Regions from separate parts of the Anoxybacillus ayderensis genome, predicted to be linked through region 2. Evidence: predicted binding sites of a transcription regulator. Region 2 holds the regulator's gene; each other region holds the start of a gene.
What was found. The regulator Rex, encoded in region 2, represses fermentation and respiration genes when NADH is low (regulators of the CRP and FNR family bind a similar motif). The targets are predictions, from matches to a motif close to TTGTGAAATATTTCACAA.

Region 1 (3,215 bases), on a different contig from region 2:
TTTTCGGTTGTGTTGATGAAGAATGCTTAAGTTTAGTTGATTCGGCCACCAGTCTTTGTTTGTTGTTTTGTTTGAAGTATGACTCGTCACACTTCCATGGAATGGGCATTTGTTTTCCATTCTTTTATTCTCCTTCCCTACATATAAATGAAACATGATGCTAGCAGTTCATATGATAGTGATTATAATTATCATATTAGAATTATATTAAATTAATATTTGATAGTAAAGTAAAAAAGATATTTTTATTTAAAAATTATAAAAATCCCCCATTTCATTCTGTTGGCAGAATAAAATGGGGGATTTATACGTCTACGTCCGCATTTACGTTCATCGTTTCACTCCAATCTTTAATGTTGCAACATATGTTTCACTTGTTCAGTTGTTAAGTTGCGAATAAATTCGATTAAGTCAATCGCCTCGATTCCAAACTCATTGCATTTTTCAACGTATCTTTGATAAGCTTTTGTGTACATATCCATAAACAAAACTCCTTTCGCACGTTTCTTTTATTAGTTATATTGTATTATAACAGAAACAAAAAAATCAACAACTGTTATATAATTATTTTAAAAAATGATACGATTTTTATGTACATGTAGTAGAAACGGAAGGTTTGTAGTACAATAGAGTAGGCAAATGGAAGGGATTATACATATTTTACCGTTTTAGAAAGGATGAACATACATGCATATAATCGAGTTAATGAAAGCGCTCATTTTAGGGCTAGTCGAAGGAGTGACAGAGTTTGCGCCTGTTTCATCGACAGGTCATATGATTATCGTTGATGATATGTGGCTAAAGTCAAGCGACTTTTTAGGAAAGTATGGGGCGAATACGTTTAAAGTCGTCATTCAGCTCGGTTCTGTTTTAGCTGCTGTTGTAGTGTTTAAAGATAAATTTTTCGAATTGCTTTATTTACGAAAAGGCGAAGTGAGAAAAGGACCGCGGTTGACGCTTATGCACATTTTTATCGGTCTTTTACCTGCCGGGGTGTTAGGTGTTTTATTTGAAGACTATATTGATGAACATTTGTTTTCGACGGAAACGGTGCTCATTGGGCTCGTGCTTGGAGCGTTGTTGATGATCGCAGCAGACCGTTTCGGAAAACGAACGAAAGTAGCGCAAACAGTAGATGATATAACGTATAAGCAAGCTTTCATTGTCGGTCTCGTCCAATGCTTATCCCTTTGGCCAGGGTTTTCTCGTTCGGGGTCGACCATTTCAGGTGGCGTACTTGTCGGAATGAGTCATCGCGCTGCCGCCGATTTTACATTTATTATGGCTGTGCCAATTATGGCTGGAGCAAGCGCCATTTCGTTGTTAAAAAACTGGCAGTACATTACGATGGATGCTTTACCATTTTTCATTGTCGGTTTTATTAGTGCTTTTGTTTTTGCGTTGTTAGCTATTCGCTTTTTCTTGCGTTTAATTAACCGCGTTCGCCTTGTGCCATTTGCCATTTATCGCATCGTGCTTGCGGCAGTTATTTATATGGTTTATTTTGCGTAATCTCCACGATTTTTGTGGAGATTTTTTTGTTTAAAAAAATCGTCAAAAACGCACGAACGCATGGTCAAAAAATAAGTCTATAATGAATGTGAAAAATAACACGAAAAGCTGGTGATGACATATGCATGAACATGCGCGTGCGGTAGATTATAACGAAAATCCGTTTATCGTCATTTGGGAAGTGACAAGAGCTTGCCAGTTAAAATGTGTACATTGTCGCGCCGATGCCCAACCTGTCCCAGATCCGCGTGAGTTAACGCACGAAGAAGGGCTTCGGCTTATCGATGACATATATGAAATGAACAATCCGATGCTTGTGTTTACAGGTGGCGACTGTATGATGCGCGAAGATTTGTTTGATCTTGCATCGTATGCGACGAAAAAAGGGATGCGCGTTTCGATTACACCGAGTGCGACACCAAATGTGACGAAAGAAAAAATGAAAAAGGCAAAAGAGATTGGGCTGTCGCGCTGGGCATTTAGTTTAGACGGACCGACGGCTGACATTCATGATCGATTTCGCGGTACACCGGGTTCGTTTGATTTAACGATTGAAAACATTCGTTATTTAAATGAGCTACATATGCCATTACAAATTAATACAGTCATTTCGCGTTATAACTACGATCATTTAGAACAAATGGCAAAATTAGTTGCAGAGTTAAAGGCAGTAATGTGGTACATTTTTTTACTTGTGCCAACCGGGCGAGGACAAATGGGCGATTGCATTAGCCCGGAGGAACATGAACAAGTGTTCCGTTGGTTGTATGAGTTAAGTAAAACGGCACCGTATGATATAAAAACGACAGCAGCACAACATTATCGTCGTGTTGTCATTCAACAAAAAATGCGCGAAAAACGAATTGAAGCAGGGGATATTCGTTATGAGCATGCGATTACGACCGATCATGCTTCAATGATTGACGGCTTAAAACGAGCGCCAAAAGGCGTCAATGACGGCAACGGTTTCGTTTTCGTTTCACATACAGGAGATGTCATGCCAAGCGGCTTGCTTCCGATCGTATGCGGCAACGTACGCGAGCAACCGTTATCGCATATTTATCGTGAATCGGAAGTGATGAAACAGTTGCGCCAACCAGACTTATATAAAGGAAAATGCGGCATTTGTGAGTTTCGCTACGTTTGTGGCGGATCCCGCGCTCGCGCCTATGCAGTCACAGGTGATTACATGGAAAGTGAACCGTTTTGTGTATATGTTCCTTTAGGGATGAGAAAAGAAAAAACCCGAACGGTGTTCGCTTAATGCGGACGCTGTTCGGGTTTATGTATGTTAAAAGTCAAAGTTATCCGGATCGGGACCGATGCGGCGGTTTTCGTTTAGCGCGTCAATCGCATCCATTTCTTCTTTTGTTAAAGTAAAGTCAAAAATGTTTGCGTTTTGAGCAATTCGTTGAGGCGTGACAGACTTTGGAATAGTGACGACTTCGTGTTGTAAATCCCAACGTAAAATGACTTGAGCTGGTGTTTTCTCGTATTTTTGTGCTATGTCGACAAGCGTTGGTTCGTTTAACAGCTCGCCGCCGCGCATAAGTGGTGACCACGCTTCTAATTGAATCTGATGCTGCTTACAAAACGCAAGAAGCTCTTTTTGTGTTAAACGTGGATGAAACTCCACTTGGTTGACCATCGGTTTTATTTCGCAATCAGCAAGAATATGTTCTAAATGGTGAATTTGGAAGTTG
Region 2 (3,215 bases):
CAAGAACGCGACCTGAACCAACCGCAACAACTTTTCCTTCTTGTGGTTTTTCCTTCGCTGTGTCTGGTAAAACAATTCCGCTCGCTGTTTTTTCTTCAGTTTGAATTAATTCAATGACAATACGATCACCTAGTGGCTTCAACACGGCAAACGACCTCCTTAATTAGATTTTCGTTCCGTTATTAGCACTCATCATCATTGAGTGCTAACACACTTATTATATTAATGAACTTTTTTCAATTTTGCAAGTAGGAAGTTAAAAATTTTTCACTAAATCTTTCCCTTTTTCATTATGTCTTTCCTTTCGAAATTCATACAAAAAATATGGTAAAATGAAAAAGTACTCATTTTGTCAAAAGGGGTTGAACACGTGAAAAAGCAATATTGGTATGTCATTATTACATACATCGCCATGCAGTTATCTAGTTTAATTGGCGTTCCTTTGCTTGCACATAGCGGGTTTGTTGACACATCAAATAAAGAAATCGCCCTATCCATTGCCTCAGGTTATTGGGCTGTCATTAGCTTCTCGATCGCTTTTCTTTTCGTTCTTTATTTCATGAGAGAAGATATGAAATACTCATACGATCGCCATCAAGCATCTATTGGAACGTCAATTTTTTGGGGAATTGGAGGGTTCTTTCTTGCCCTTTTCGCTCAAGGCATCGCAGCAAATATTGAGATGCACGTATTTGGCGTCGAGATGGGGTCCGAAAATACGAGACGCATCGTTGAGATGGTGAAGCTAACACCAGCGCTTATGCTCGTCACTTCGATCGTCGGACCGATTTTAGAAGAAATCATTTTTCGAAAAATTATTTTTGGAACGCTGTATCAAAAATATAACTTTCTTTTATCGGCGACTGTCAGTTCCCTTTTATTTGCTGTCGTTCATTTAGAGTTTGAACATTTGCTTCTTTATGCAACGATGGGATTCGTATTTGCTTTCTTATATGTGAAAACAAAGCGTATTCTCGTACCTATTGCAGCACATGTACTGATGAACACATTTGTCGTTGTCATTCAAACGTTATTTGCTGAGGAAATTGAAAAAATAATGAGGGAAGCAGAACAAATGCAATTCGTGATTTGGAGGCTGTTTTCATGAAGTCTGAACCGTTGTTTTACTTTTTAATGGGCATTTTATTCACTTATTTTGCTGTCGATAGCGCTGACGATGGCATTTGGGACGTCACAACGATGCTATTTATCCTTATTGCTACATTAGATTTTGGCACAGCTATTCGTTCTTTATTGAAAAAAACCTCCCGCTCATGAACGGGAGGTTCACTCATTTCCATAATGTTTTAAAAAGTAAACAAGTGACTGCAATTCGACCGCTAAATCAATATGATGAACGCGAATGTGTTCAGGCACATGCAGGCGAGCAGGCGTAAAGTTTAAAATTCCTTTAATGCCTTTTTGGACAAGTCGATCAGTAATCGGTTGGGCAACTTGGGCTGGAACGGTTAAAATCGCTACCGTAATCCCACCTAGTTTTTCTTCCAATTCATCTAAATGATAAACGGGAACGCCACCTACTTCCGTTCCGACTTTATCTGGATCTACATCGAACGCCATCACGATTTTCGTATTATTGTTTTTGCTAAAATTGTAGTTCAAAAATGCCGTTCCTAAATTACCAACCCCAAACAACGCTACTTCTGTCGTTTCATCTTGATCTAACGTTTTTCTGAAAAACGACAGCAAATAATTCACATTATAACCGTATCCTTTTTTTCCAAGCGCACCAAAGTATGAAAAATCACGGCGAATCGTTGCTGAATCGACTTTTACGGCTTCACTTAACTCCGCTGAAGATACACGCTGCTTTCCTGATGCATGCAAGTTTTTCAAAAAACGATAATACAACGGTAGTCGCTTTGCGGTCGCCTGCGGAATTTTTGGTTGTTCATTATTCACGAGTCAATCCCCCACATTTCCTTTCACAAATAGTTAGCGCTTTCATTTTTCTCTCCTATACGTCTGAAAAGTTCTCCCCACTTTTAAACTATACACTATTTTTCTCATTCTGTCTTTCCTTTGTACCCTTTATTATTATTTTTGTCAAATTTGTTATTCGCACACTAGTGTTGCCGAACATCAAGAAAGTACGTTACACTATCAAAAGAAGATTGAGGTGAAAAATGATGATCATTTTACAAGTAAATCAACTATCCAAATCATATGGGGCGGAACAAGTTTTATCAGACATTAAGCTTGAAATACAAGAAAAAGACCGTATTGCGTTAGTGGGAAGAAATGGGGCAGGAAAATCGACATTATTAAAAATCATTGCCGGCCAATTGTCGTATGACACAGGAGAAGTGATCAAACCGAAGCACGTAACAATTGGTTACTTAGACCAATATACTGGTTTGCACGCCCATCGCTCCATTTGGGAAGAAATGCTCGATGTGTTTGCCCCGCTTCAACAAATGGAAAAACAATTGCGTGACCTAGAGCAACAAATGAGCTTGCACGGTGCCGACTATGAGCGCTTACTTGAACATTACGACCGTTTACAAACGGAATTTAAAGAAAAAGGTGGCTATCAATATGAAGCCGATATTCGTTCTGTGCTTCATGGTCTCCGCTTTTCTCAGTATGACTACACAACAAAAATATCTACGTTAAGCGGTGGACAGCGAACACGATTAGCGCTCGGCAAACTGCTTCTTGCTAAACCAGATTTGTTGATTTTAGACGAACCAACAAACCATTTGGATATGGAAACATTACAATGGCTTGAACAATATTTAAAAAATTATGATGGAGCCATTCTTATCGTCTCACACGACCGCTATTTTCTTGATCAAATCGTGACACAAGTGTATGAATTATCACGCACGAAAATAAAAAAATACGTTGGAAACTATACGAGTTATTTACAACAACGGGCGGAACAATTTGAACAACAACTGAAACTGTATGAAAAACAACAAGAAGAAATTTCGAAATTAAAAGATTTTATTCAACGAAATATTGCCCGTGCATCGACGGCAAAGCGAGCGCAAAGCAGAAGAAAACAATTAGAAAAAATGAATATCATTGAAAAGCCGCTCGGCGATGAAAAATCGGCATCGTTTCGCTTCGAAATTGAACGACCAAGCGGAAACGACGTGTTAACAGCTACCGATTTAGCCATTGGTTATGATCACATCATCGCAACAAACCTATCATTCCGTGTCACTCGCGGTGATAGCATCGCACTC
Region 3 (3,215 bases), on a different contig from region 2:
GTACATCTAACAACTTAAGTCCGTACAATCGTTCTTGTTCGGTTAAAGTAATTAAATATAGCTTTAAAAATGCGCGTTGCTTTAATAAAAATCCGCTCGGTTTTCTTTTTTCGCTCATCTTTTCCTCCTCCTCTCATATGACACATTCTTTACTCAAAAGAAAAATCCTTCTATATTTCCATTATAATTGAACATTTTTATTTTTATTCAGTTTTTATTTAGAACATAGTTTTATGATATCAATTTTTTACAAAAAAGAAGAAGAGTAACTCCTCTTCTTTATTTGAATACAATTGTTTTATTTTCATGAACGATAACACGATCTTCTAAATGCCATTTTAATGCGCGAACGAGGACTGTTTTTTCGATCATGCGTCCAATTCGTTTCAAGTCTTCTACATGATGTTTATGATCGACTCGTTCCACATCTTGTTCAATAATTGGTCCTTCATCTAAATCATCTGTTACATAATGGGACGTGGCGCCGATGAGTTTCACTCCACGTCGATAAGCTTGCTCATATGGTCGCGCGCCAATAAACGCTGGTAAAAACGAATGGTGAATATTAATAATTTGCGTTGGAAAGGTTGCGACAAAACGAGGTGATAAAATTTGCATATAACGAGCAAGCACAATGACATCAATATCATGTTCCTTTAACAACTGTATTTGTTTTTCTTCTGCTTCTTGTTTTGTTTCTTTTGTCACTGGTATGTAGTAGTACGGGATACCGAATGACTCTACCGTTTCTCTCATTTGTTCATGGTTGCTGATGACGAGGACGAAATCTGCAAGCAATTCACCCGCTTGCCATTCCCACAATAACTCTAATAAGCAATGTTCTTCTTTTGAAACGAATATCGCTACCTTTTTTATATGCGTATGTAGACTCAATCGCCATTTCATTGAAAAACGTTGTGCAATCGTTGTGAACTTTCTCTCCATCTCCTCTTTTCGTTCCGATATATTCGGAGCATCAAACTCAATTCGTAAAAAAAATGTACCACCTTCAGGGTCTGTCGAATATTGACTCGACTCAACAATATTGGCTCCTTGTTCATACAAAAAAGTTGTAACCGCTGCAACAATTCCCGGTTGATCCGGACATGAAATAAGCAAGCGTGCCCGATGTTTATATTTGTCCATAAACTTTTGCGCATGTTTTTGTTGAAAATGCATCATAACTCCCCCCTATAAAACGATGAAATAAATAATAGCCATTATTATAACAAATAAACAAATAGTCGAGAACATATCCCGACTATTTTTCTTACTTATTCATTATTTTTCGTACGCCAAAAGCTCCTTTCCATATGGGAGCAGATTGTTTAGCAGAAGAAGATGAAAGGTACGTGTATAACGCGCCCATAAATAATGAACCACCGACAATATTACCGAGCGTTACAGGTATGATGTTATGAACCATTCCTGCCACATGAATCGTATCAGGATGTTGAACAGCTAATGCAAGGGAGAAAATAACAAAATTTGCGATCGAGTGTTCATATCCAGAAGCAAAAAAGACGAAAACGATTAAAATCATGGCGAACATTTTTGCGATATCTTCTTTCATTTGCATCGGGATAAAAATAGCTAAACAAACGAGCCAGTTACACAAAATCCCTTTCACAAACAGTTGTAACGTTGTTGCATGCATTTTTTTCAATGCAATCGCAAATAGTAAATGATCCATCGGAAGATCATGAAAAATCCCTGACTGTGCAATTAAAAAAGCAAAGAAAATAGCACCGAGCAAATTCCCGCTATAACATGCGACCCAGTTACGAAGGGTGTCTCCAATCGTCGTTTCTTTTTGCAGGGTACTAACGGTAAAGTACATCGTATTTCCTGTAAACAATTCTGCCCCACCATACATGATCAGTACAAGAGCAATCCCGAAGAAAATGCCGCTTACTAAATAAGTGGCTGGTGAATGTGTTTCGTAAAAGTATTGACCAACCCGAACACAAAGAACAAGAGCAAAACCGATATATACACCTGCTAAAGCAGCACGAATCATGTATTGAAGCAGTGATTTTTGCAAAATAGATCGCTTCTTTAATGCGAGCTCTTTACATGTTTGTAAAGCATCCATCATTTCCTCACTTCTCTTTCTATTTTTGTGATGTTTTTCACACTTTATCCTACTCCTCTTCCTTACGTTTTTCAACGAATTTATGTAAATGTTAAAAGAACTGTCAACACTTTATTTTTGTAAACGATTGCGAACAAAAAGACTATTGCAATTTTTGCACATATTGTTCTCACCCTTTGCAAATCTATACAGAAATATATTAATATAAAAAAGGTGTAAAATACGTTGTTAGAGGAGGAAGCTATGAACTACATAAAGGAACAAAACGGTGAGTTGTGGTTAACAGAAGATGAACGTGAAAATTTAAAAATTAGTTATCGCATTAAAGAAATCATTTACTCAGAACGTTCACCATTTCAACATGTAATGATTTTAGACTCATACGACTTCGGAAGAATGCTCGTACTTGACGGAGTTGTACAAACCACTTCCATTGATGGTCATATTTATAACGAGATGATTGCACATGTTCCTCTTTCTCTTCATCCGTCGCCGAAGAAAGTTTTAATTATTGGCGGGGGCGATTGTGGCGCAGCTCGTGAAGTGGCGAAATATGAAGAGGTAGAAGAAATACATCTTGTCGAAATTGATGAACTTGTTGTTCAAGCATGTAAAGAACATTTACCTGAAGTATCTGGAAATCTTTCGGACCCGCGTGTGCAATATATATATAAAGATGGGGTTCAATTTGTGAAAGATCACGTGAATACGTATGATGTCATTATTATTGACTCGTCCGACCCGATCGGCCCTGCACAAGTATTATTTGAATACGATTTTTACAAAAGTGTGCATGAAGCGCTTAAAGAAGATGGAATGATGGTTTGTCAAAGCCAATCCCCTATTTTTCATATGGACGTATTGAAACAAACATATACAAATATTCGTCATTTATTCCCGCATGTACACGTATATACAGCTACTGTTCCAACATATCCTGGCGGGCTATGGAGCTTTACGCTCGGTGGTAAACAACCTATTTCATTTGAGCGACTCAACACATTCTCAAAACAAACGAAATACGCAAATGCTGATGTATTAAACCAATGCTTCCGTCTCCCACAATTTATGAAAGAACATCTTCAATCGTAGTCGGGATCATTCCGGCTACGATTGTTGA

Region 1: the regulator Rex is predicted to act here: its motif matches at 1,599-1,616, upstream of HNR63_RS11515 (TIGR04053 family radical SAM/SPASM domain-containing protein).
Region 3: the regulator Rex is predicted to act here: its motif matches at 2,121-2,138, upstream of HNR63_RS05770 (formate/nitrite transporter family protein).

The regions. Positions count from the first base shown of each region.
Region 1 is NZ_JACDUV010000007.1:173,036-176,250, forward strand. Features, by position in the region: gene katG (catalase/peroxidase HPI) at 1-120, opposite strand, end outside; gene HNR63_RS13940 (hypothetical protein) at 351-482, opposite strand; gene HNR63_RS11510 (undecaprenyl-diphosphate phosphatase) at 688-1,512, shown strand; gene HNR63_RS11515 (TIGR04053 family radical SAM/SPASM domain-containing protein) at 1,634-2,776, shown strand; gene HNR63_RS11520 (aldo/keto reductase) at 2,804-3,215, opposite strand, start outside.
Region 2 is NZ_JACDUV010000013.1:6,103-9,317, forward strand. Features, by position in the region: gene groES (co-chaperone GroES) at 1-145, opposite strand, end outside; gene HNR63_RS13495 (CPBP family intramembrane glutamic endopeptidase) at 371-1,108, shown strand; gene HNR63_RS13500 (YdiK family protein) at 1,105-1,278, shown strand; gene HNR63_RS13505 (redox-sensing transcriptional repressor Rex) at 1,288-1,923, opposite strand; gene HNR63_RS13510 (ABC-F family ATP-binding cassette domain-containing protein) at 2,151-3,215, shown strand, end outside.
Region 3 is NZ_JACDUV010000003.1:224,357-227,571, reverse strand. Features, by position in the region: gene HNR63_RS05780 (replication termination protein) at 1-118, opposite strand, end outside; gene purU (formyltetrahydrofolate deformylase) at 280-1,179, opposite strand; gene HNR63_RS05770 (formate/nitrite transporter family protein) at 1,271-2,095, opposite strand; gene speE (polyamine aminopropyltransferase) at 2,339-3,187, shown strand.